Regions from separate parts of the Tigheibacillus halophilus genome, predicted to be linked through region 2. Evidence: riboswitches for the same ligand, from Rfam matches in the RefSeq annotation. Region 2 holds a riboswitch; each other region holds the start of a gene.
The links. Region 2 has a riboswitch for S-adenosylmethionine ahead of ACFSMW_RS01610 (methionine ABC transporter ATP-binding protein). Riboswitches for the same ligand answer to the same signal wherever they lie in the genome.
Positions count from the first base shown of each region.

Region 1: linked by a shared signal. The riboswitch ahead of ACFSMW_RS18350 (5-methyltetrahydropteroyltriglutamate--homocysteine S-methyltransferase) and the one ahead of ACFSMW_RS01610 (methionine ABC transporter ATP-binding protein) in region 2 are both predicted to bind S-adenosylmethionine.
Region 3: linked by a shared signal. The riboswitch ahead of ACFSMW_RS00685 (5-methyltetrahydropteroyltriglutamate--homocysteine S-methyltransferase) and the one ahead of ACFSMW_RS01610 (methionine ABC transporter ATP-binding protein) in region 2 are both predicted to bind S-adenosylmethionine.
Region 4: linked by a shared signal. The riboswitch ahead of ACFSMW_RS07990 (methionine ABC transporter ATP-binding protein) and the one ahead of ACFSMW_RS01610 (methionine ABC transporter ATP-binding protein) in region 2 are both predicted to bind S-adenosylmethionine.

Region 1 covers NZ_JBHUIZ010000016.1:89,100-95,155, forward strand. The annotation lists gene ACFSMW_RS18340 (YczE/YyaS/YitT family protein) at 1-351, shown strand, start outside; partial or broken gene ACFSMW_RS18345 (transposase) at 607-866, shown strand; gene ACFSMW_RS18350 (5-methyltetrahydropteroyltriglutamate--homocysteine S-methyltransferase) at 982-2,094, opposite strand; SAM riboswitch class I at 2,261-2,361, opposite strand; SAM riboswitch class I at 2,613-2,719, shown strand; gene ssuE (NADPH-dependent FMN reductase) at 2,858-3,412, shown strand; gene ACFSMW_RS18360 (LLM class flavin-dependent oxidoreductase) at 3,437-4,822, shown strand; gene ACFSMW_RS18365 (LLM class flavin-dependent oxidoreductase) at 4,856-5,917, shown strand; gene ACFSMW_RS18370 (ATP-grasp domain-containing protein) at 5,914-6,056, shown strand, end outside.
Region 2 covers NZ_JBHUIZ010000003.1:229,652-235,707, reverse strand. The annotation lists gene ACFSMW_RS01635 (IDEAL domain-containing protein) at 1-184, opposite strand, end outside; gene ACFSMW_RS01630 (cation diffusion facilitator family transporter) at 415-1,290, shown strand; gene ACFSMW_RS01625 (YuzK family famiily protein) at 1,339-1,479, opposite strand; gene ACFSMW_RS01620 (MetQ/NlpA family ABC transporter substrate-binding protein) at 1,718-2,545, opposite strand; gene ACFSMW_RS01615 (methionine ABC transporter permease) at 2,563-3,231, opposite strand; gene ACFSMW_RS01610 (methionine ABC transporter ATP-binding protein) at 3,221-4,255, opposite strand; SAM riboswitch class I at 4,403-4,518, opposite strand; gene ACFSMW_RS01605 (thioredoxin family protein) at 4,628-4,945, opposite strand; gene ACFSMW_RS01600 (toprim domain-containing protein) at 4,970-5,341, opposite strand; gene gcvH (glycine cleavage system protein GcvH) at 5,513-5,896, opposite strand; gene ACFSMW_RS01590 (arsenate reductase family protein) at 5,981-6,056, opposite strand, start outside.
Region 3 covers NZ_JBHUIZ010000003.1:24,408-30,463, reverse strand. The annotation lists gene preA (NAD-dependent dihydropyrimidine dehydrogenase subunit PreA) at 1-679, opposite strand, end outside; gene ACFSMW_RS00690 (NAD(P)-dependent oxidoreductase) at 715-2,088, opposite strand; SAM riboswitch class I at 3,149-3,272, shown strand; gene ACFSMW_RS00685 (5-methyltetrahydropteroyltriglutamate--homocysteine S-methyltransferase) at 3,382-4,491, shown strand; gene ACFSMW_RS00680 (FUSC family protein) at 4,599-6,056, opposite strand, start outside.
Region 4 covers NZ_JBHUIZ010000005.1:348,894-354,949, reverse strand. The annotation lists gene ACFSMW_RS08000 (alanine/glycine:cation symporter family protein) at 319-1,722, shown strand; gene ACFSMW_RS07995 (fumarylacetoacetate hydrolase family protein) at 1,753-2,373, opposite strand; SAM riboswitch class I at 2,677-2,782, shown strand; gene ACFSMW_RS07990 (methionine ABC transporter ATP-binding protein) at 2,925-3,950, shown strand; gene ACFSMW_RS07985 (methionine ABC transporter permease) at 3,940-4,602, shown strand; gene ACFSMW_RS07980 (MetQ/NlpA family ABC transporter substrate-binding protein) at 4,650-5,516, shown strand; gene ACFSMW_RS07975 (M20 family metallopeptidase) at 5,531-6,056, shown strand, end outside.

The DNA of each region.
Region 1 (6,056 bases), on a different contig from region 2:
TGGTACAGCAAAGTAGTTTGTTTTGGAGTTGGCTTAGTAATTATAGGACTCGGAACAGCGATTTATTTACACACAAATTTCGCACCTATTCCAGTGGACCGATTAACATTAATCATACAAGCATTAATGAAAACAAATATAGTTTTTTCCAGAACATGTATTTACCTCGTGTTCTTGATAGCAGCGGCGGCTTTAAATGGACCAATTGGCATCGGCACTATACTGACGGTTTGTTTAGGAGGGTTAATACTTCATTGCTTTATGCCATTTACTGGGAAAATAATCAATCGCAAACTAGCAGACGCCAGTACATGGCCAATTCATGATAAAGCAAAAAAATCTTCAGTCTAAGAAAGATTGCTGAAAAAGTCTAAAAAGGCAAACCAGATTCTTTATAACGCTCTAGTTTGTTTTTTTGTATTAAACAATAAAATCCAAATAATCAACGGCTAATATAACTTATATGGCGGGAAGCACCGTTGATTTTCACTTCAGGTGGACGCTTTCTGCGAGATTTTCGGCTGTTGCCTTTCCGCGGGAGTCGCTACCTTCCGTGGCAATCAACGGGATACGCGATTTCTTAAACAAATGTAGGTGGTGTCTCGGATAATCTCAAACCAGCAATCTCTATCGCTTAGTCCTTTTACACAAATTTATAAGCTTGTCGTGCCAAAGGATAATATGTTGCGCCAGATCAAAAAGCTTGTAGATTTTGTACGCCATGAATAAAATGAACATATTGTTATGGCAACGGACGTAATGCAGTCCCGCCCATTCGCATGTTCAAATACCTTCTGCTTAAATCCATTTTTGACTTATCCGATGTGGATGTCGTGAAACGTTCCCAATATGAAACCCCCACTAAAAATCCAAAAAGGAATTTTAGGGGGGATTTTGTGTACAGAAAACCTGTATCATAAAATAACCTTAGATTTTCAGTGGCCTCGTCTAAGAAGTTTTTTTGCTTTTCTTGCATACTGTCTATATTTCCCCCCAGATTTCTTTCGCGGTTTCTACAATAAATCGTAATTTTTCCCATTGTTGTTCTTCTGATAAAATATTTCCATGATGCGTAGAAGCGAAACCGCACTGTGTGCTCAAGCATAATTGCTCCAGCGGAACATATTTGGCAGCCTCCTGGATCCGTGCCTTAATGAATTCTTTCTCCTCCAGCTCACCGAATTTGGAAGTGACTACACCGAGCACCACTTGTGGCCCGCCAGCAGGAATCTGAGCCAGCGGTTTGAAATCTCCCGAACGTTCGTCGTCATATTCCAGGAAAAACCCATCCACTTTCTCCTTAGCGAACAGTGTCGGAGCGATATGGGCATAACTCCCTTCGAAAGCCCATTTGCTTCGATAATTACCTCGGCAAAGATGTGTAGTCACATATAAATCCTCGGGCTTGTTCTCCAAGACGCCATTGCTGACACGCAGGGCAAGCTCGATCAGTTGTTCTCTGGTGTAACCCGCTTCACATGTTTGCAGCACTTCAGTGTTCAATCCCGCAATATACACATCATCCAATTGCAGATAGCGTACGCCTGCCTCGTAAAATGCCCGCAAAGCATCCTGATACGTTTTGATTACGTCATTGGCATATTCCTCCAGGTCCGGATAAATCTCTGAATTGCGGATGCCGCGATGAAAGAGTTGGTTTGGGCTGGGAATCGTCTGTTTGGCAATGGCGCGTCCATTTACAATTTTCTTGAACGCTTTAAAGTCTTTAATAAAAGGGTGCTCTGGATTAAAAGAGATTTTTCCATGATTACGGATATTGTAGCGCTCTGTTTCTTCTCCTTTGAAAGCATATCCTGATTCTGGCACATACCCTTCGAAGCCGTTGAGATGCTCTAAAAAATCAAGATGCCACCACGTTCTGCGGAATTCTCCGTCTGTCACGGCTTTTAAGCCGACTTCAATTTGTTTGTTCACGACCCGTCGGATTTCATTTGTCTCCACTTCCCGAAGTGCTTTGGCTGAAATAGCTCCTTCTTTATATTGCTGACGCGCATCATGTAATTTCTGGGGACGCAGCAAACTCCCCACCTGATCTGCTTTGAATGGCACTTTGATTAATGTTTCTGTTGTCATTACAACCTCTCCTTTTTTTCAGGAAGTTAAAAGCTGACATTATCTGCCTCTTCAATCTGACTGACATTGTCATTTGGTGAAGCCTGCTGAAGAGATGGGTGTAAAATAAAAAATCTCTTCTATTAAGAAAGAAGAGATTTAAATGACAGTACGACCCGTGCAACTCTTCTTATCTTCAGCTTGAATGCTTCTGGAATTGGCACAGTACCGATTCGGTCTGCTGCCGAGGCTTCAAAGGGCCAGTCCCTCCACCTCTCTGGATAAGAAAAAACGTATTTTATTTTGATTAATATAAATAATACATATATTTTTGTGTTAAGTCAATGAGAAAATAAAAAATTCTAATTATTGGTTGAGGAGATACAAAGCAAGGTGTATTGCACATTTCGGGCATTTTGTTTTTTCATAGAGGATAAAATAGATCTCCAAAGTTTCATGGTGGAACGGAATTTTAATATTAATCAAAAAAGTATTGACTTATTATTATTCCAGTGATAACATCACATTTAATTCAATAATTCTTATCAAGAGAAGCTGAGGGAAGTGGCCCAGTGAAGCTTCAGCAACCTCTGGCAATGCCAGAAAGGTGCTAATTCCACCAAGTGTCATTCTTGGGAGATAAGAGCGCATAAGGACGTTATGACCCTCTTTTCTTATCCGGGAAAAGAGGGTTTTATTATTTGTCAACGTACAATGAGCATAAGCGCTATATAAACCCGAGTTTGGTTATAAGAATAATGTGGATATAGGAGGAATCGGCCGTATGCAAGAAGTTGTGATCCTGTCAGGTAGCCCATCCGCTATTTCCGGGACTGAAAAAGTGTTGGAGCATTTAGGAACAATATTGACGGAAAAACATTTTTCTGTGAAGCACATTTCGGTTCGCGACGTTCCCAAAGAAGACTTGTTTCAAGGTGATTTTGAAAGCCAGTCTGTCATCGAGCTGGGAAGATCTTTGCAAAGAGCCGATGGTGTGATTATCGGGTCGCCGGTTTACAAAGCTGCATATTCAGGAGTTTTAAAAGCGTTGCTGGATATTTTACCACAGGATATTTTGCAGCATAAACCAGTATTGCCACTGATGACGGGAGGAAGCCCCTCCCACATGCTAGCGTTGGAATACACGTTGAAGCCGTTACTGGCAACATTGAAAGGGCAAAGTTTAAAAGGTGTTTATATGCTAAACAGCCAAATCGCCAAGCATTCACCTATTCCAATCACGGATGAGGATGTGCTGAATCGTATGAAAAAGCAATTGCATTATTTTATCGAGCTGCTGAAAAGGCAAAAGACATTTGCCGTAGCATCGCCATTCTGAATAAGCAGGAGGAGGCAATACTTCATGACCAAGAAAAGGATTTATTTAAATGCATTTGAAATGAATTGTGCAGGCCATCAATCACCTGGACTGTGGACTCATCCTAAAGATCAGTCCCACCGTTATAAAGATAGCGAATACTGGATCGCTCTGGCAAAAACATTGGAAAAGGGACGTTTTGATGCTGTATTTCTCGCTGATGTTTTGGGGACTTATGATGTCTACAAAGGTTCAAGGGATGCTGCAGTCCGCCAGGGAGCCCAGTCACCGGTGAATGATCCTTTGCTTGTAGTGCCGCTTATGTCGGCGGTCACGAAACATCTCGGCTTCGGGGTGACAGCATCGGTAACACATGAACATCCCTATACATTTGCCCGCAGGATATCCACATTGGACCACCTGACGAAGGGAAGGGTTGGGTGGAACATTGTTACTTCTTATTTAAAGAGTGCCGCCGTCAATATGGGGCTGGATGACCAAGTAAAGCATGATGAGCGTTATGATATCGCCGATGAGTATTTGGAAGTTTGCTACAAACTGTGGGAAGGCAGCTGGGAAGATGATGCTGTCAAAGTGGATAAGGAAAACGGTATATTTGCGGATCCTGCAAAAGTGCATGACATTGCGCATGAAGGAAAATACTTCAAAGTTCCTGGCGCACATTTATGCGAACCGTCTCCGCAACGTACCCCAGTAATTTTTCAGGCTGGGGCATCAAGCAGAGGGCGCGCCTTCGCAGCTGGTAATGCTGAATTGGTATTCATCGGAGCTCCCACAGTCGAAATAGCAAAAAATACTGTTCAGAAGTTGCGGAAAGATATAAGGAAAACCGGGAGAGAACCAGAAGAAGTCAAAGTTCTGACTATGCTTGTCCCCATAGTCGGCAGAACAGAAGCAGAAGCAAATGCAAAATATGAGGATTATAAAAAACATATTAGCTATGAAGGGGCATGTGCATTACTTGGCGGCTGGACAGGAATAGATTTTTCCCAATTCGATCCGGACGAAAACCTTCACTATGTAGAAAACGATGCTATCCAGTCAGCGGTTGAAAATTTTACGAGAATAGATCCTGATAAGCAATGGACAGTTGGAGAAATTATTGAAACCGTCGGAATAGGGGGGATGGGAGCATCCGCTGTTGGAACCCCTGAACAAATCGCCGATGTGATGGAGACATGGGTCACTGATGCTGACGTGGACGGATTCAATATCGCATATGCTGTTTCCCCTGGTACGTTTGAGGATTTTGTAGAACTAGTCGTCCCGGTTTTGCAGGAAAGGGGACTTGTACCAAAGGGATATGAAGGAGACACCTTACGGGACAATCTGTTTGGAAATGGCAATCATTTGCCAAGTCATCACCAAGGAAAAAAATATGCTTTTCAACCTGTCACGTTAACAGAATGAACTATCTTGAAATTTACTGAAGGAGGGGCAAGAATGAAATACGGTTTTTGGCTGCCCGTTTTCGGCGGGTGGCTCCGCAATATTAAGAATGAAGGGATGTCTCCGACTTTCGAATATGTCAAGAAAGTCGTAACATCCGCAGAAAAATGGGGATATGATACCACGTTGGTTGCTGAGTTATATTTAAATGACATCAAGGGAGCAGAAGAAGAAGTGCTGGAGGCCTGGTCAACTGCAGCTGCACTGGCAGCGGTAACAGAAAAAATGGAAATTTTGGCGGCGGTTCGGCCTGCGTTCCATAACCCGGCTGTTACGGCTAAAATGGCTGCGACAATTGACCATATTAGTAATGGACGTTTTACATTGAATGTTGTTTCCGGTTGGTGGGCTGAGGAAGCAAAACAATACGGAGCAGCGTTTACAGGACATGACGAAAGATACGATCGCACGGGGGAATTCCTGGAAATTTTGAAAGGATTGTGGACGGAAGAATCTTTCTCTTATGATGGAAGGTTCTATCAAATAGAAAACACAAAGCTATCACCGAAACCGATACAACGTCCAAATCCTATTTTATATGCGGGTGGAGAAAGTGAGAAAGGAAAGCAAGTGATTGCATCCCTTTGTGACGCTTATGTCCTCCATGGGCATACGGTAGAAGAAGCAAGGACGAAGATTTCCGATATGAAAATGCGTCGGGAAGCAGCCGGGCGCAAACCATTACAATCCATCGGGATGGCAGCATATGTGATTTGCAGGAATTCTGAGGAAGAAGCCATCAAAGAATTGGAGAAGATCACCACTGTGAATGAATCAGATGCTTATGCCAGCTTTAAAGACTTCACTACCAAATCCGAGCTTGAACAGCAAATCCAGCTGCAGGATTACTCTGTATCGAATCGGGGGCTGCGGCCGAATCTTGTCGGTACTCCGGAACATATCGCTAAACAGATTTTGGCATTTGAAGAAGCCGGAGTGGACCTATTGTTATTACAATGTTCTCCACAATTGGAGGAGATGGAAAGCTTTTCAAAAAAGGTCATGCCGAAAGTGGAAGAATTGCGCGCACAGATGATGAGAGGAAGTGGAGTATGAGTAAGGTATATGTGCTACATGAAAATAATGAATGGACTGCCCATTTACTGAAACGATTGGAAGAATTGAATCTTCCATTTGAAGATTGGTTGATTGATAGTGGGAAGGTTGATTTAGCCTCTGTGCCGCCAGAAGGTGT
Region 2 (6,056 bases):
CGGCATTACCTTGATCGAGTGCGGTATTCAGCTGCTGCTCTAATCTTTTTTTATTTTCCTTGAAGCATAATTCATCAAGCAGCATTCGGGAATTGAGACTAATTTCAAAAGGCATTTCTTTTTTCGCATAGAGCGTTTTTCCAATATACCGATTAAACCGATAAATGACCTTTTCTTTTTTCATGGGACACTCCCCCTAGTCTCCTTTATTCTATTATCTGAAATTTTATGTATAATTGCAATAGGTAAATAACATTTTCTTTTTATTGGCAGGATACTAAAAGGATTTACCCATGCCAACAGATATAACCGAAGGCTGTTATGTTTCTCTAGACTCACCGTTATACGATTTGTTAAAATGTTATAGCTGTCATGTAAGCATTTTTCAAAGTAATTTTAATGGAGGAACATGCATTGAATCATACAGAAGATATCAAGCGCGGAGAAAAAGGAGCAATCATCAGCATCTTTGCATACCTTTTTTTAGCTTTGATGAAACTTTTCATTGGATATATGGGCCATTCTGATGCACTTCGGGCTGATGGCTTGAATAACTCAACCGATGTGGTGGCATCCATCGCCATTTTAGTCGGATTAAAAATATCGAGAAAACCACCAGATAAAGAACATCGTTATGGCCATTACCGTGCAGAAACAGTTGCGTCCTTATTTGCAGCATTCATCATGATTGCGGTTGGAATACAAGTTATTATTGACACCATCCAAAAAATCTTCAGCCACCAAACCCAGCAGCCAAGCATGCTTACCGCCTGGACTGCCATCGGTGCAGCAGCTATCATGTTTATCGTCTACTTTTTCAATTTATCACTGGCGAAAAAAATCAACAGCAGTGCCATTCATGCAGCTGCCCAGGATAATAAATCTGACGCACTTGTCAGTATTGGCGCTTTTATCGGGATTATCGGCGCACAATTTGGGCTATACTGGCTGGATCCACTCGCCGGTCTTATTGTCGGCGTCATCATTTGCCATACTGCATGGCAAATATTCGCAGATTCGACTCGAACACTAACAGATGGCTTTGACGAAAATAAACTGGAAAGAATCCGTGAAAGCGTCACAGATGTAAAACAAGTAAAGGAAGTAAAAGACATCAAGGGGAGGATTTTGGGAAACCAGGCCTTTGTGGATATCACTATACTTGTGGATCCAACACTGAATGTGACCGAAAGTCACGCTATTACAGAGAATATTGAAGGACTGCTTGAAGAAAAACATCACATTTCGTACGCACAAATTCATATCGAACCATATTATGAGGAAACATAAAAAAATATACCGGCATTCTAGATATATGGATGCCGGTATACGCATGAATCACCTTGGTAATTGTGCTTGTAATTGTGCGCGAATATATTTTGATTGCTGGTATTCTTTTTGCCGTCTTTTTTCAACTGTGATCCGTTCTGTCAGTTTCCTCCCATATTCAGCGAAGCTGATATTATGAGATTGTTGCATAGCTTTCTCCATTTCTGGAGTGTAGTTCATTTTTATGCCACTAAGAATAGTGAACCATCCCTTTCTTGAACCTTAAATAAAATGTTAACACAGAGACAATACCCTGTTCAAAGTTCAAATAAACGGATGACATCTGCTGATGCATGCTCTCACGCGCTCACCAATATATAGCGAGGAATCCGCCACATTTTTGACGAATTCCTCGCTATTCCTATAAATATGAAGCAAACGGCAGATTTTACTTATCCCCGCCTACCGGAACAATGGCACCTTTATATTTATCCAATATAAAATCTTGAATTTCCTTCGAATGCAGCACATCGACAAGCTTATTCAATTCCTTGTTCTTTTTATCTTCTGCACGAACAGCGATAACATTGACATAAGGTGAATCTTTACCTTCAATGAATAATGCATCCTTCAGCGGATTCAAGCCTGCTCCGATAGCGTAATTCGTATTGATTGCAACAAGCACGTTTTTCTCGCTGTTATAAAGCTCAGGGAGGAACGCAGCTTCATTATCCGCCGAAAACTTCAAGTTTTTTGGATTTTCGGCAATATCCTTGATTGTGGCGTTCGTTTTATCAATCCCATCCTTCAATTTGATCAGTCCTTGCTTTTCAAATAAGGAAAGTACTCTGCCGTGGTCAGCCACTGAGTTACTCATGATGACTTCTGTTCCCTTTTTGATATCATCGACATTTTTGATATCTTTAGAATAAACACCCATCGGCTCGATATGGATGCCGTCTATATAATCCAGATCATAACCTGTATCTTTTTTGGTTTGCTCTAAATATGGTATATGCTGGAAATAATTAGCATCCAGATCGCCATTTGCTAAATCGTCATTTGGCAGCACATAATCCTGATAAGGTTTGATTGTCAACTTAATACCTTTCTTTTTCAAGATCGGCTTTGCTTTCTCCAAAATCTCCGCATGCGGTTCACTGGAAGCTCCTACAATGATTTCCTTTTCGCCTTTTGCATTATCTTTTTTATCGCCGCCGCAGGCAGCCAATCCTAAAATAAGCACTACACTGATTAAAAGCAGTATCTTTTTCATCTCTTTTTTATCCCCTTTTACCTTTTGTCTATTTTATTTGCTATGAAGTCACCAATGAATTGGAATATGAAAACAATCACGACAATTGCTGCAGAACAAACAAATACGATATCGAAAGCACGTCGCTGAAAACCGAAATAATATGCATAGTTTCCAAGCCCGCCGGCTCCGATGGCTCCTGCCATGGCAGTATATCCGATCAAAGCGATAGCTGTGACTGTGATGCCGGATATTAGTGCCGGCATAGACTCAGGCAGCAGCACTTTGAAAATGATAGTACTTGTTTTGGCACCCATCGCTTTTGCTGCTTCTACAACACCTTTGTCCACTTCCCTTAACCCGATTTCTACCAGGCGAGCGTAAAATGGCGCTGCACCGATGATCAATGCGGGAAGCGCAGCGTTCGGACCGCGTATGGTCCCGACAATGAAATTGGTGAAAGGAAATAGTAACAGAATCAAGATAATGAATGGTATCGCCCGGAAAATATTGACTACCGCAGCGGTTACCAAGTTAATTAGCTTATTTTGCCAAATGCCGCCTTTCATCGTCAAATAGAGCAACAGCCCAAGCATAATCCCCAAAATAAAAGTACCGATCAAGCTTAGTATTGTCATATAAAACGTTTCGTAAATGGCCTGATATAATTCGCCCATATCCAGATTCGCAAAGAATTCATCTTTCATTATCTATGACCTCCATTTCTATTGAGGTCTGCTTTTCAACATGATCGAGAGCGCGGTCTATTTCTTGCTGGTCGCCTATCAATTCCACAAACAACGTACCATAGGCCCCGTGTTGTGTATGAGTGATCTTGCCTTGAAGAATGTTCAGATCAATATCGAATCGCTTAGCCAGTTGACTGATCAATGCCTGATTTGTCGTCTCTCCGATAAAATGCAGACGAATGATATTCTTTCCGCTGCCAGCCTGAAATAATTGATGGATTTCTTCCGTATCCGCGTCTGTGTTCCCCATTACCTGCTCCACAAATTTTCTTGTGACAGGCTGTTTTGGACGGGAAAAAACTTCCAGCACATTCCCTTGTTCCACAACTTTTCCATTCTCCATCACTGCCACCCGATTGCAAATTTTACGAATGACATGCATTTCATGGGTGATGATGATAATGGTTAATCCAAGTTTTTGGTTAATACTTACCAACAGATCCAAAATAGCATTCGTCGTTTCCGGGTCCAGTGCCGACGTCGCTTCATCGCATAGCAAGACATCCGGTTTATTGGCCAGTGCCCTTGCGATGCCTACACGCTGCTTCTGCCCTCCGCTTAGCTGGGACGGGTATGCATCTTCTCTCCCAGATAAACCGACTAAATCGATCAATTCCTGGACCTGCTTTTGTCTTTCCGATTTTTTGACTCCAGCTATTTCCAGCGGAAAAGAAATGTTCTCCCGCACCGTCCGTGACCATAGCAAATTGAAATGCTGAAAAATCATACCGATATTTTGTCTTACTTCTCTCAGCTGGTTTTTGGATAAGCTTGTAATTTCTTGTTCCCCGATCGTAACAGTACCTGAAGTCGGATCTTCCAGCCTGTTAAGCATACGGATAAACGTGCTTTTTCCGGCACCACTGTAGCCAATCACGCCAAAGATTTCTCCAGTCTGAATATCCATGGTAAGCTGATCGACAGCAGTGATTTGTTTTTCCCCAATTGTAAATTCCTTTGTCAGGGAATCAATCTTTATCATGTTAAAACCTCCTGGACGCTCCGTGTTTCATCATAGCACGTCCCTTTCTGATGGAATTGAATAGACATGAAGGACTGTATCCTTTGCCTCTAAAAAAAGATGTCCTCCTGTAAGCGAACAGAAAGACATCAATATCATCTTTATGTTCCCTCATCTGTCAAAGCATCATTGCTTCGCAGGAATTAGCACCGTTTCAGACAAAATACTGTCCAAAGGTTGCCGCGGTTTCTCAGGGCCAGTCCCTCCACCGCTCAAGATAAGAGAAATACATTCATTCAGTTTTAATAGTAAATTGATAGATTAAATAATAGCATTGTTGGTATCTGAAGTCAATGTTTATTTTGGATGCGCCAATCGAGGCTTAGACCCATTTCAATGGCTGTTTACAAACAATTTCCGCTCATATTGCAGCAGGATATGATATATATTTGCAATGGAATGAAAGACATAGACTTTTTCCTTTATTTGTCCCTGATCCTTGATACATAGACAAGGGACACTTTCAATTTTGTTTTCCTGCATGAATGATGGATGAAGCGATGCATTCATTTCCAAAAATATATCTTGCTGATGTACCTCTTCGATTTGATGCAGCATGGATCTCGCCAGCTGGCAGGTACCGCAAAAAGGTGAATGTATAAATAATATATAATGATCCGCTTGCAGCATATCCTTTGTCGCTTTTTCCACTAAATCACCTTCACTTATGCAATGTCAAGCAAGTCCAGGACCGCCTAAAATCAACGGATCCACTTCGATGCCTTTTCTCGTTAAGATGGATGCCAGAATATGGATCGGAGTTTTAGCCACTTCTCTGAATTCACTGCTTACATATATATGTTTCGCATGAGGGAGCTCCTGCCCAAGCTGTTTTCGAAGCTTTATGCCGGAGTCATCCTCGTCCACCAGGATGAATACTTCCTTTTCATCCAGATGATATGTCTCAAGCAATTCATCAAAGCGCTCAATTCCGAATGTACCATTTGTACAAACAATAATAACATGTTCGGTAATTACTTTGCTAATCTGCCGTTTATCTGTCAATCCTTCCACAATAATTATTTTGTCAGCATCAACATGACCCACATAAAGCACCTCGCATCATGAATATTCGAACACCGTTGTTTCCATATTATATGATTTTGCGCTAGAAATAATTATCATTTGGACCAGACTGTAATCGTATGAAGGCATCTCACAATATATAGAAAAAGGCCGACTCATAAAAAATACCAGTCGGCCTTCCATCACTTACAATCAATCATTTTCTGTTGCTTTAATGTATTGATCCGCAGAAAGCAACTCGTCAAATTCTGCTTCATCTGAGGGTTCAACCACGACCATCCAGGCTTTTTCATATGGAGATTCATTAACAAATTCAGGACTATCTTCCAAGTCTTCGTTGATTTCCACCACTTTGCCACTGATCGGGGCATACAATTCAGACACGGTTTTCACAGATTCAACGCTGCCGAATGGCTCATCAGCTTTCAACTCATCTCCGACTTCGGGAAGTTCAACAAAAACGATATCCCCCAGTTCATCTTGTGCGAAATCCGTAATGCCGATTCGGACTTTGTCATTTTCTTTTTTGACCCATTCATGTTCTTCAGAATAAAGCAATTCCTTTGGTGTTTCCATCATTTATCCCTCCATAAATTGCAACCTATCCATGCAATCTTAATATACAAGTTATCAAAGCCTTTTACCAGTACTTCTGCTTCATTACAACCATTCTGCTGCAAATGTATCTTCTTTAAAACCGACAGTTACACGCTGACCGTCTGTTGCGATCGGTCTT
Region 3 (6,056 bases), 210 kb from region 2:
CCCCGTGGGCTCCCATCCCATTTACATTAGGCATTGGATTCCATGTATCCAGGTCCACGCCTATTAAACTATTGATCGTATTGATCATGCTGATTGCATCAGCACCTCCGCGCTGTGCAGCGCGGGCAGTAGCAGTGATGTCGGTAATATTGGGTGTCAGTTTTGTGATGACAGGCACCTCTGCGGCCTCTTTGCAATATAAAGTTGATTTTTCTACTAAGTCTGGATGCTGGCCGACTGCCGCCCCCATCCCCCTTTCAGACATACCATGCGGGCAGCCAAGATTTAATTCAAAACCATCAACTCCCACGTCCTGCACCCGTTTGACTATTTCGTGCCACTTATTACGTTCGGGTTCTACCATTAATGATGCAACAATAACCCTGTCGGGAAACCTTTTTTTTGTTTCATAAATTTCCTTTAAATTTTCATCAATCGGTCGATCAGAAATTAACTCAATGTTATTAAATCCGGCTACCCGTTGCCCATTAAAATGATGCGCACCAAAACGTGAAGTGACATTCAGTACGGGTTCACCGAGTGTTTTCCATACAACGCCACCCCATCCAGCTTCAAATGCGCGCTGTACCTGGTATCCTGTATTTGTTGGTGGTGCAGAGGCAAGCCAATAAGGATTAAGGGATTTGATTCCTGCAAAATCGATGCTTATATCTGCCATATTCATCCTCCCAAACGGTTACTTTACATTTTTTGCTAGACATGCGCAGTTTCAGTCTCTTTTAATTGCTGATGTACTGCGTATGCCGTCTCTTTCCCCTGCTGTGCCGCAGTTACTACCATTGCTTCACCGATTCCTTTTCCAAAAACGACATCACCGGCAGCATAGACCTTTGGGTGTGAGGTTAAGAACGTTTCACTATCTACCTTCACAACACCACCATGGTGTTCAAGACCAAATGCATCAATCAGCTGCTGATGCCGCGTCTGACCAATTGCTTTCACCACGATATCAACATCCATTAAAAATTCAGATCCTTCTATCTGTACTGGCCGCGCACGCCCATCAGAGCCCGCCGATTGCAACTTCATGCGCACGCACTCCATTTGCCGGATACGACCATTTTCATCACCGATCAAACGTTTAGGTGCCACTAACCATCTGAATTCAACACCTTCTTGTTTGGCAAATTCATATTCAAAATCATATGCCGACATTTCTGCCTCCGTCCGGCGATAAAGAATTTTAACATTTTCGGCACCGAGTCTCACTGCTGTAGTGGCACCATCTATCGCTGTATTGCCGGCACCGATAACAGCCACACGTTTCCCGATAAACGCAGTTGTATAACGCTCGTTTTTGGCTTCTTCCACCAAGTCAATGGCATCATAAATTCCTGACAGTTCTTCTCCTTCAATGCCCAGCATCGGTACTTTTGACATGCCCGCTGCAAGAATCACCGCGTCATAATCACTCATCAGATCTGCAGCAGATACATCCTTGCCCACTTCCGTGTTTGTATGAATCTTCACACCCAAATCCGCGACCTGTTTGACTTCCCACAATGAAATATCCTTCGGCAGTCGGAATGGAACAATACCATGCGTATCTAGTCCACCTGCTTCAGCCTTGCTTTCAAAAATCGTCACGTCATACCCCAACAGTCCAAGTTCACGCGCTGATGACAATCCTGCCGGCCCACTGCCGACAATAGCGATTTTTTTTCCGTTTTTTTCTCCAGCTTTAAACAGTACCTTTTCGTTTTTAATAGACCAATCGGTGGCAAAACGCTGTAAGTCACCAATCATAATAGGCTTGGTAACATGATTCAGCACACAAGCTCCTTCACATAATTCCTCAGTCGGACAAACTCTGCTGCAACTGGCTCCCACTGGATTTGCCTCCATGATTGTTGTTGCCGAGCCTTTCAGATTCCCGGATGCAATTTTTTTGATAAAACTTGGGATATTTATCCCTGTGGGGCAGGCTTTGATACAAGGTGCATCGTAACAGTAAAGACATCTGTGGGCTTCGTCTAACGCTTCTTGTGCATTGAAACTAGGCCTGGACTCATCAAAATTTTTTGCCAGCGCTTCTGCTGACAGTAAATTTTGCAGTAAATTTTCCACTGAAAAGCCTCCTTACAGAACTTATGGACTTATTATTTAGCAAATCATATCTCATGTTTATTTTTACAAACCATGACTATCGATTCTGGTTGGATGTTGAAATCACCCCCTAAAAATCGAACATATTTGAACATAATTTATCTCATCTATTTTATGCAATGCTTAAAAAGTAAGCGTTTGCATTATTTACTCGCTATTATAATGATTTTGAATTAATTATATAATTGACATAGTGTAACATCATTACAATCATTATTAGGCACTTTGTAGCGATTTAAAATTTGCAAAGACATTATATTGGATGAAATTTTCCTGTCACGGCATCCACACGTCCGCAAATAAAAAACAGTAGCGATGATTGATCCTACAATCCCATACTGCAGCACTTTCAGACGTTTTTCCAAGTATTCAAACGGTGACAGCGCGCCCAGTATTTCCTACATTTTTCTCATATGTTTTCCTAGAACAGATAAATTGATAATCCCACCGGCGGCATCGCCAATCACATACATGATAACAAACCATCCCTGTTGAAAAGGCTAAAGGGGACCCTGAGAACATGAACACGCACATGGATGTGCTTTGCATAGTTAACGCAGAACGGCGGGACAATATGCGGTCACCAGGTAAATAAGAATCTGGTGATTTGGAAGCTTTTTTGGAAAAATTTAACCCGATGCAGGAGAGGATTAATCAATAAAGGATAAAAATGACAACATCCAACCTCACTTTTCATTCCTCTCCTTATCCTTTAATTTATCATCCCTATCCTTGATGAATACATGATAATACCCAGAGCCAACCAAAAAAAGGCCATGGAACGATATACTAAAAACTGTCCCCAGGGAATTAAACATCTACTTCTCCCCTTGCAAATATAAATAATCTAGTCTAGTTCAAATTTATGTATGTAAACAAGCAATATTACAAAAAAATGAGAATCTGCCCTGGCACTTCTTTCCGAAAGCTGTCACGCTATTAACAGTTACAATCTATTTCTTGACATTTTAATTTTCGAACAGTAAAGTATGAATTAATAGAAAATTGCATAGTAATCATTTTCTTATCCAGAGAGGTGGAGGGACTGGCCCTGCGAAGCCTCAGCAACAGACAAACATTTTGGCGTAAAAACGCATAAATGCAGTACTGTGCTAATTCCAGTAGTGAGAACTAGAAGATAAGAAGAGCGAGCAGCCTCATGCAGAACCCTCTTCTTTTTTCTGGAAGCGGGTTTTTCTTGTTCAGGGTTATACAAATTTATTTACAGTCAACACATGAAAGGAAGATGATCTAATGACAAACACAACCATTACTGTAAAGGCACCTTTTCGTGCAGACCAAGTAGGCAGTCTTTTGCGTCCGAAAAGCATTCATCGGGCAAATGAAGAATATAAAGCAGGCAAAATTTCTGCCGAAACATTACACGAGATACAAACGGAAGAAATCAGACGGGCAGTGGATAAGCAAATTGAAATTGGCCTTCAAGCTGTGACAGACGGAGAATTCCGGAGAAACTGGTGGCATTTTGACTTTCTGGAACAACTGGACGGTGTTGAGGGGTATGTTTCCAAAGAAGGCCGCCCATTCAAAGGGATCCAGACAGAAAAATATAACATCCGCAATACCGGTAAAATAACTTTTAAACCTGACCACCCTTTCATTAGAGATTTCAAGGAATTCAAGAAAATTGTCGGTGACCGTGCTGTCGCCAAACAGACTATTCCCAGTCCAAACCAGTTATTTCCTGCCGGTATTCGGAATAAAAACGTTTATCCGGATATAGAAGACTATGCCAAAGATATCATTCAAGCCTATCGGGATGCAATTCAGTCCTTTTATGATGCAGGCTGTCGATATCTGCAATTCGATGATGTCTATCTGGCCGGCCTATCCTCCTCTGAAATGCCATATAGCGATGGTGAATTTACAAGAGAAGAACTAATAGAGCTGGCATTAAGCGTCGTCAATCGAATTCTGGAGGATAAACCAGCAGATTTAGTCATTACTACCCACCTTTGCCGCGGTAACTACCGTTCAAAATGGGCTTTCGAAGGGGGTTATACGCCGATTGCTCCTTACATTTTCGCAAATGAGAAAGTGAACGGATTCTTCTTGGAATACGATGACGAGCGTTCGGGGGATTTCGAACCGCTTAGCTATATTCCAGAGGGGGGCCCATCCATCGTTTTAGGGGTTCTTACCTCCAAAAACGGAAATTTGGAGGACAAGGAAACGATCAAGTCGAGAATAAAAGAGGCTTCCAAATATGTGCCACTTGACCAGCTATGCCTGAGCACACAATGTGGTTTTGCATCCACCCATCACGGAAACGAACTGACCGAAGAAGATCAGTGGCATAAATTGCGTTTTGTTGTAGAAATTGCGAAAGAAGTGTGGGGATAGGACAGGCGGTTCATACCTAAAGGATCTGGGACAAAACCCAAAGTTTTATCCCAGATCCATCTAATGAATAACTTACTTCCACCTTTCGTAGACCTATTTCTACCTGTTCAGTGCATGTTATGGGCCCATCTCGCTCCTATCTTCAAATTTGCTGACCCGCCAGCTTGAAGTCCTTCTTGAAGTGCCTGCATTTCTTGGTTAAGGGAAGGATATATATGAATAGAAGGAAACTCGATTTGGCTTGGTGGCCGGGCAGATTTTGCTGCTTCTGCAAATTCTTTCAAAGCAGTTTCCAATTGTCTCAGCTGATCAGCCTCAAGGTGGTCTTCTATTGCTGGGTGCTTAGACCCAGCGATCACGAGATAGCCTATCCTTTGCGCTGCAACAACTGCTGGCCAGTATGTTTCAAGTGCTTTACGCTGTTGTTTTAATTCCCCAGTAGCATTATCATAAACAGACCTCACATTGACCAGTGCAGTTTCGACGTTGCGCCGCATTTTTTCAAATTTCTCTTTGTCTATTTCTTCCTTGAAACCCTCGGGAGACGTGAGCATGACAAGCAGCAGCTTTCCTTCTTTTTCAATCAACTGCCCAAGAACTGCCGGCAATCTAGTGGAGGAGGCATGCCGCCATAACAAAAGTCCCCCAATTACACCAATGATACAACCTGTTATCGTATCCAACAGACGTGTAGAGATTAGACTATCAGCGGTGACACCGCTCCTGCCACTTTCCGCCATGAGCAAAGCAAGCGGTGTGATAAAGGTCACCCCAAATCCATAATTACGTGTAATGGTGAATTGAATACAAAATTGTAGTGCCATGATAGCAAAAGCAATAATAAAAGGGGACGACTGTAGAGCAACAAGTCCCGCTCCGATAAATATTCCAACTGCTGTTCCAGCGGCCCGCTGAATGGACCTATGAAAAATCGTTACTGGGGTCGTCCCATTCAATACAGCTGCACAAGTTAAAGGTACCCAGTAAGGCCGTTCGGTCCCAAAAGCGGCCGCAATCAATGTTGCAGCCACAAGTGAAATTCCTATTCTGAAGGTTGTCGGAAGAACGAGAGAATCCCGGTTAAACGCCCCCATAAACGTGTCAAGAAACGTCTGTTTTCTTAACTGGATTCTCTGTTCTGATTCATATTTATCAGCTGCTGCAACACAAACTGCAGTGGAAAGTTCTCGAAAAACCCGTTTCCTGGCAGCCGTCTCTTTAGCAGGACGGGGTACATGGATAGATTGTGCTTTTTTGGGGTCAGAAATGGCATCAGCCAGATAACGGACTGTACTGGCCAGCTCATCGACCAACTTTCCACTTTCTTCGGCGGACAATTCCACACCTGCTAAAAATAGTGCATTCGCACGGTATGTCAATTGTTGCAGCCGGGCTGTTTTTCCAGTGCGCGGCAGGCGCCGTATTTCAGCCGCCTGCACAACCTCTTGCGCTGTTCTTAAAGCCACGGTTGCATTGCGTTCCTTATAATCTGCTTCAAAAGAACCGATCGCAGACAAAAATCCCGCAACTTCCTTATAGGCATTCTCTACAGCGGTATTTTCCGG
Region 4 (6,056 bases), on a different contig from region 2:
CAGTGGCAGCTTGATAGCCTTTTTTGTATGGTTGACATTTCAGTTATTTGATAAGATTTCTCCTTATGGAGCCATGTTACCTTCCTTAAACTGTAGCCCTCGTGCATGGTATTTGTCCGCAAATATCACACCCACATATAAAGTACCTAAAGTAAGACTATCAGATATGATAATGCATACGCTTGCCAGCCCCTCAAATAGGCAGAAATGTCTCTGCAGATTCATTCACCTGTTTATCAGCGGTTCGATTGGACGTTTTAAATGAATGATTTCAAGGTATGGAATAGTAATTTACGTCCATTGGAGGAGAAGTGAAAAATGGTTGCTTTTGAAAGCATCGTATCACATGTATCGGATTTTTTAATGACATATATTGTTTCCATGTTCTTGATTTTTACTGGCCTTCTATATACGATCAGACTGAAATTTTTCCAATTTCGTTTTTTTCCACACATCATTCGCAATACGATAGGGAAAATGTTCCACCGTAATAAAAAAGAAGGTACCATCACTCCTTTTCAGGCCTTTACCTCGAGTCTGGGGACCACTGCAGGCGCAACGAACATTGTCGGTGTAGCGATAGCCATTGCGCTTGGGGGGCCTGGTGCGCTTTTTTGGATGTGGGTAGTCGCTCTCATTGGCATGGCGACAAAATATGCCGAAATTGTCCTTGGTCTTCGCTATAGAGAACAAAACAAGGAAGGTGAATGGGTCGGAGGTGCGATGTACTATATTAAAAAGGGACTTGGCTGGAAACCATTGGCAAACCTTTTCGCTTTTTTTCTAATGCTGGAAATCTTCGCAAGTACGATGGTGCAGTCCAATTCCATTTCTACACAATTGGAAAGCGCATTTGGCTTTAATAAAGTTATTGTCGGTATTTTTCTTGTCATTTTAATAGGGATCATCGTGGTTGGGGGGATCAAACGAGTCGGAAAAGTTACCGATAAATTAGTTCCATTCATGATTCTGACATACATCATCGCAACGTTGACAGTGGTCATCTGGAACTATGATCAAGTACCACAGATGTTCGCACTTATCTTCAGCCATGCATTTACTCCGATTTCAGCAACCGGCGGGTTCGCTGGTGCAGGTATTGCTGGCGCGCTGCGCTGGGGACTCGCCCGCGGTCTATATTCCAATGAAGCTGGAATGGGAACAGCACCTTTTGCTCATTCCGCAGCACAAACAGACCACCCTTCCAAACAAGCAATTTGGGGAATGTTAAGTGTCTTTATAGATACTGTCGTCATCTGCTCGCTGTCAGGATTTGCTGTATTATCCACAGGTGCCTGGCGGGATGTGGCTCCTTCCAAGGCTTCCAGCATGGTGGATATCGCCTTATCAACCATTGTGGGAGATTTTTACGGCAGCTTGTTTATAGCCGTTTTCCTTTTCTTGTTCGTCATCACGACAGTAATGGTCATCATCTTTTACGGTGAAAAGCAAGTAGAATACTTGTTTGGACTCAAGGCCGCCAAAACAAGTCGTTTTATATATCTCATTGCCGTTTTCATAGGAGCCATTGGCGGGCTGCAGTTGATTTGGCAATTTCTGGACTTGCTGCTTGCGGCCATCACGCTAATCAACGTGGTTCCTCTGCTGCTCTTGAATAAAGAAGTACGAGACATCACGCAAGATTATGTCGATCGCGTCATCAGGCACAAGAACCATGAACCCGTTATCAGCCTGTTTGCGGAAAAACAGAAAGCAGAATAAAAAGCCAGGGGGCTGTCCCCTTGGCTTTCCTCAACGCAAAACGATAATACATGACCCGACTTCTGTGTCATCCCACAGGAAAACCAACTGGTCACCGTCACTTAGCGGACCGACCCCTGCCGGTGTACCTGTGAAAATGATGTCTCCCGCTTTCAGCCCAAAATGGCTGGCAATATAGCGGATTTGTTCATCCAAATCAAAAATCATGTCACGAATACATCCCTCTTGCACTTTTATCCCATTAAGCAGGAGAGAAAATGTTTTTTCGTTGCACTGCTCCACTCCTGGAAACGAAAAAAAGTCACTGATGATAGCCGATTGTGGAAAACCTTTCGCAAGCAGCCAAGGATGCCCGTTTTCCTTCAGTTTCTGCTGGACATCTCGTAATGTCAGATCCAAGCCTATTGCCATTTCATCGACCAAATCATCTACTTGCATTTCTGGTTCAAAATCTCTCCCCATCTTGATAACCAATTCCGTTTCATAATGAACAGCCCCCTGGCCCGATGGCAATGCAATTGATTGTCCATCTGCTGCAGCCAAGGCATGTGTCGGTTTTGAAAAAACAACCGGTTTATCTGAACGTTGATTGTGCAGCTCTTTTATATGCTTTTCATAGTTTCGGCCAATGCAAAAAATATTTTGAGTCATTTTCTTCACACCCTTCCCACTCCCTATCAATTATAGTCTCTGTATTAATGCTATATTAACACGGCCCTTCTAGTTTATGGAATTTTCACCCTCACAGGCTATATGTATCTGCAAAGAAATTCCTATAGTGAAAAATATATCAATGGAGGGGACACCGAAGCAGCTGACATAAAGTTGCCTGACCTTCCAAACACAGCTTTGGCTTTTGCAAAACAATATTTTTTAAAAAGTATTTGACAATTCCTGCGGATTGAGATAATATTAATCTCAATTCTTACAACAACAACTACATAGCAACACAATTTCTTATCAAGAGAAACCGAGGGATGGGCCCTATGACGTTTCGGCAACAGGTTCAATTTGAATACTGTGCCAATTCCTACAAGCATACATGCTTGAAAGATGAGAACCGGATTGTTTTTCATAATTGAAGAGCCTCCTTTTCTTATCTGTCACGATAAGGAAAGGGGGCTCTTCTATTTTCTGCAGAAAGCCAGATTGCTGACACCCGTTGTTTGTGAGGAGGAGTAAACATCAGGAGGTTTATACATATGATCGCATTCGAGAATGTTTCCAAGACATTCCGCCTGGAAAAACGGGAAGTCCAAGCAGTCCGCGATGTGACGCTGACAGTCGAGGAAGGCGAAATATTTGGCGTTATCGGTTTCAGCGGTGCAGGTAAAAGTACCTTACTGCGGCTGGTCAATATGCTGGAGCGCCCGACGAAGGGAACTATTACCATACATGGAGTGGATATCAGCACGCTGACACCGAAAGAGTTGCGTCAGAGGCGACGCAATATCGGGATGATTTTTCAGAACTTCAATCTTTTCCAATCCAGGACAGTTGCGGGGAATATCGCCTATCCGTTAAAGCTTGCTGGCTGGACAAAAGCGAAAATAAAGGAGCGAGTCAATGAGCTGTTGCGTTTCGTCGGTCTTTCTGACAAGGCCACGGATTATCCAGACCAGTTATCTGGGGGACAAAAGCAGCGAGTTGGCATTGCAAGAGCGCTTGCGACATCACCTGACGTGCTTATATGTGATGAGGCAACGTCGGCACTTGACCCGGAGACTACTGCTGAAATTCTCCGGCTGCTGAAAAAGGTGAATAAAGAATTCGGTATTACCATATTGCTGATCACGCATGAGATGTATGTCATCCAATCCATCTGCCACAGGGTGGCCGTCATGGAAAACGGCCAGGTAATTGAAACCGGCGATGTATTTGATGTATTCACTGACCCGCAGCACAGCACGACGCAACGCTTTATACAATCCGTCCAACAGGATCTGCCGTCACCGCATATTTTGCAGGACTGGAGGGCCAAAGGCGGTAAGAAATTATACAGGGTTCTTTTCAAAGGCAGTATTACCAACGATGCCGTACTTTCCCAAGTGACGCAAAAGCATTACATTCATTTCAATATCGTGTACGGTTCAGTCAAAGAGCTTCAGGAGAAGCTTTTCGGCAATCTGCTCATCTCATTTGCCGGGGATGCCGATCGCATTCATGACGCACTGAATGAACTAAGACAATTAGTAGATATCGAGGAGGTGACTGATCTTGAAGGTTGATTGGACAACATTTTGGCCACGGGTGACAGAATCTACTGGTGAAACGCTCACCATGGTCATTTTCACGCTACTATTTGGATCGATCATCGGCATTTTAATCGGCCTGCTGCTATTCGTCACACGGGAAAAGAACATCTTGGAAAATAAATGGGTATTTCAGGTGCTGAACATACTGATCAATATCATCCGGCCGATTCCATTCATCATTTTCCTTGTTGCCATTTCTCCGTTGACAAGGTTAGTGGTCGGTACCACTATCGGAACAACCGCAGCGATTTTTCCGATGACGATCGTTGCCAGCTTTTCCATAGCCCGGGTAGTTGAAAACAATCTGGTCAGTATTGACCCAGGCGTGATCGAAGCTGCACAGGCAATGGGAGCAAGCCCGCTAAAAATTATTTTTACCGTCTTAATTCCTGAAGCATTAGGTCCACTTATATTGGGACTGACCTTCATTTCGGTTAGCCTGATCGACTTTTCTGCTGTGGCAGGAACGGTTGGCGGCGGCGGTCTCGGCCACTTGGCCATGACATATGGATACCAACGTTTTGACAGTAGTGTCATGCTGGTGACAGTCATCATTTTAATCGTACTCGTCCAGCTGGCACAGTGGGTTGGGAACACGTTATCCAAAAAATTCATGAGAAGATAGCACATGTCACACACATAGAAAAATACAAACTAACGAGGAGAATTCACATGAAAAAATTCAGTTTACTTTTTTTAGCCGTCATTTTGGCAGCTGCACTTGCTGCCTGCGATGACTCCAAGGACAAAGCCGGTGCAAAAGAAAACACCAAAGTAAAAATTGGTGTGAATGGATCCGATGGCGCCCAGTGGCCAATTTTGAAAGAAAAAGCAGCAAAAGAAGGCATTGACATTGAACTGGTAGAATTTGAAGATTACACCCTGCCAAACAACGCATTGGCACAGGGGGATATCGATTTAAATGCATTTCAGACGCTTGTTTTCCTGGCACAGTATAACAAAGAAAGCGGCAATGACATCGTACCGATCGGCTCTACTCAGTTTGCACCGCTTGGTCTGTATTCCAAAAAAATCAAAGAGCTTTCCGACGTGAAGAAAGGTGATCAGATCGCTGTTCCTGACGATCCGACCAATCAGGCACGTGCGTTGAAGCTGTTGGAGGCAGCGAAATTGATTAAACTGGATACTGATTTCGGGTTGTTTGATGGACCGGATAAAATTGCTGAAAATCCATTAAACTTGAAAATCACACCAATGGTAGCCCAGCAGACACCACGTTCCCTGGAAGATGTGGCTGCAGCGGTGATCAATAACGGAATTGCCGGTCAGGCTGGATTTGAACCTGCGAAGGATCCTATATTCAAAGAGTCAGCTAAGGATGATGCTTCCATTCCATATGTGAATCTGATCGCAGCCCGCGAAGAAGATAAAAATAATAAGGTTTATAAACGCATTGTGGAGCTGTACCAGGAAGATGATGTGAAGAAAGCCATCACAGAGGATACAAAGGGCGGTTCCATCCTGCAGGTAGTGCCGCAAGACAAATTAGACCAGGAATTTCAAAAACTAGTTAAATAAAGGGGCGTATTATAATGACCATCACAACTGAAACAAGAGATGTTATTTATCAATCGATTACAGACAACCGTGATTTGTATATTCAAACCAGCCACGACATACACGAACACCCGGAAATTGGAAACCAGGAATTTTATGCCAGCGAAAAACATGTGACACTGCTAAAAAATGCCGGGTTCGATGTACAGACAGCTGTAGCAGGCCATGAAACATCTTTCTTCGCTATAAAAGACAGTGGCAAGCCAGGAACGACTGTCGCTTATCTGGCTGAATATGATGCACTTCCCGGTTTAGGCCATGCTTGCGGTCATAACATTATCGGCACGACAAGTGTCGCAGCAGCCATTGCACTCGCGGAAATTTTACCTGAAGTCGGCGGCCGTGTAGCCGTTCTTGGAACACCCGCTGAAGAAGGCGGTCCGAACGGCAGTGCAAAAGGCAGCTTTGTACGGCATGGGTTTTTAAAAGATGTGGACATCGCCTTGATGATCCACCCAAGCGGAAAAACATCATTAACAAGCGAAACGTTAGCTGTGGATC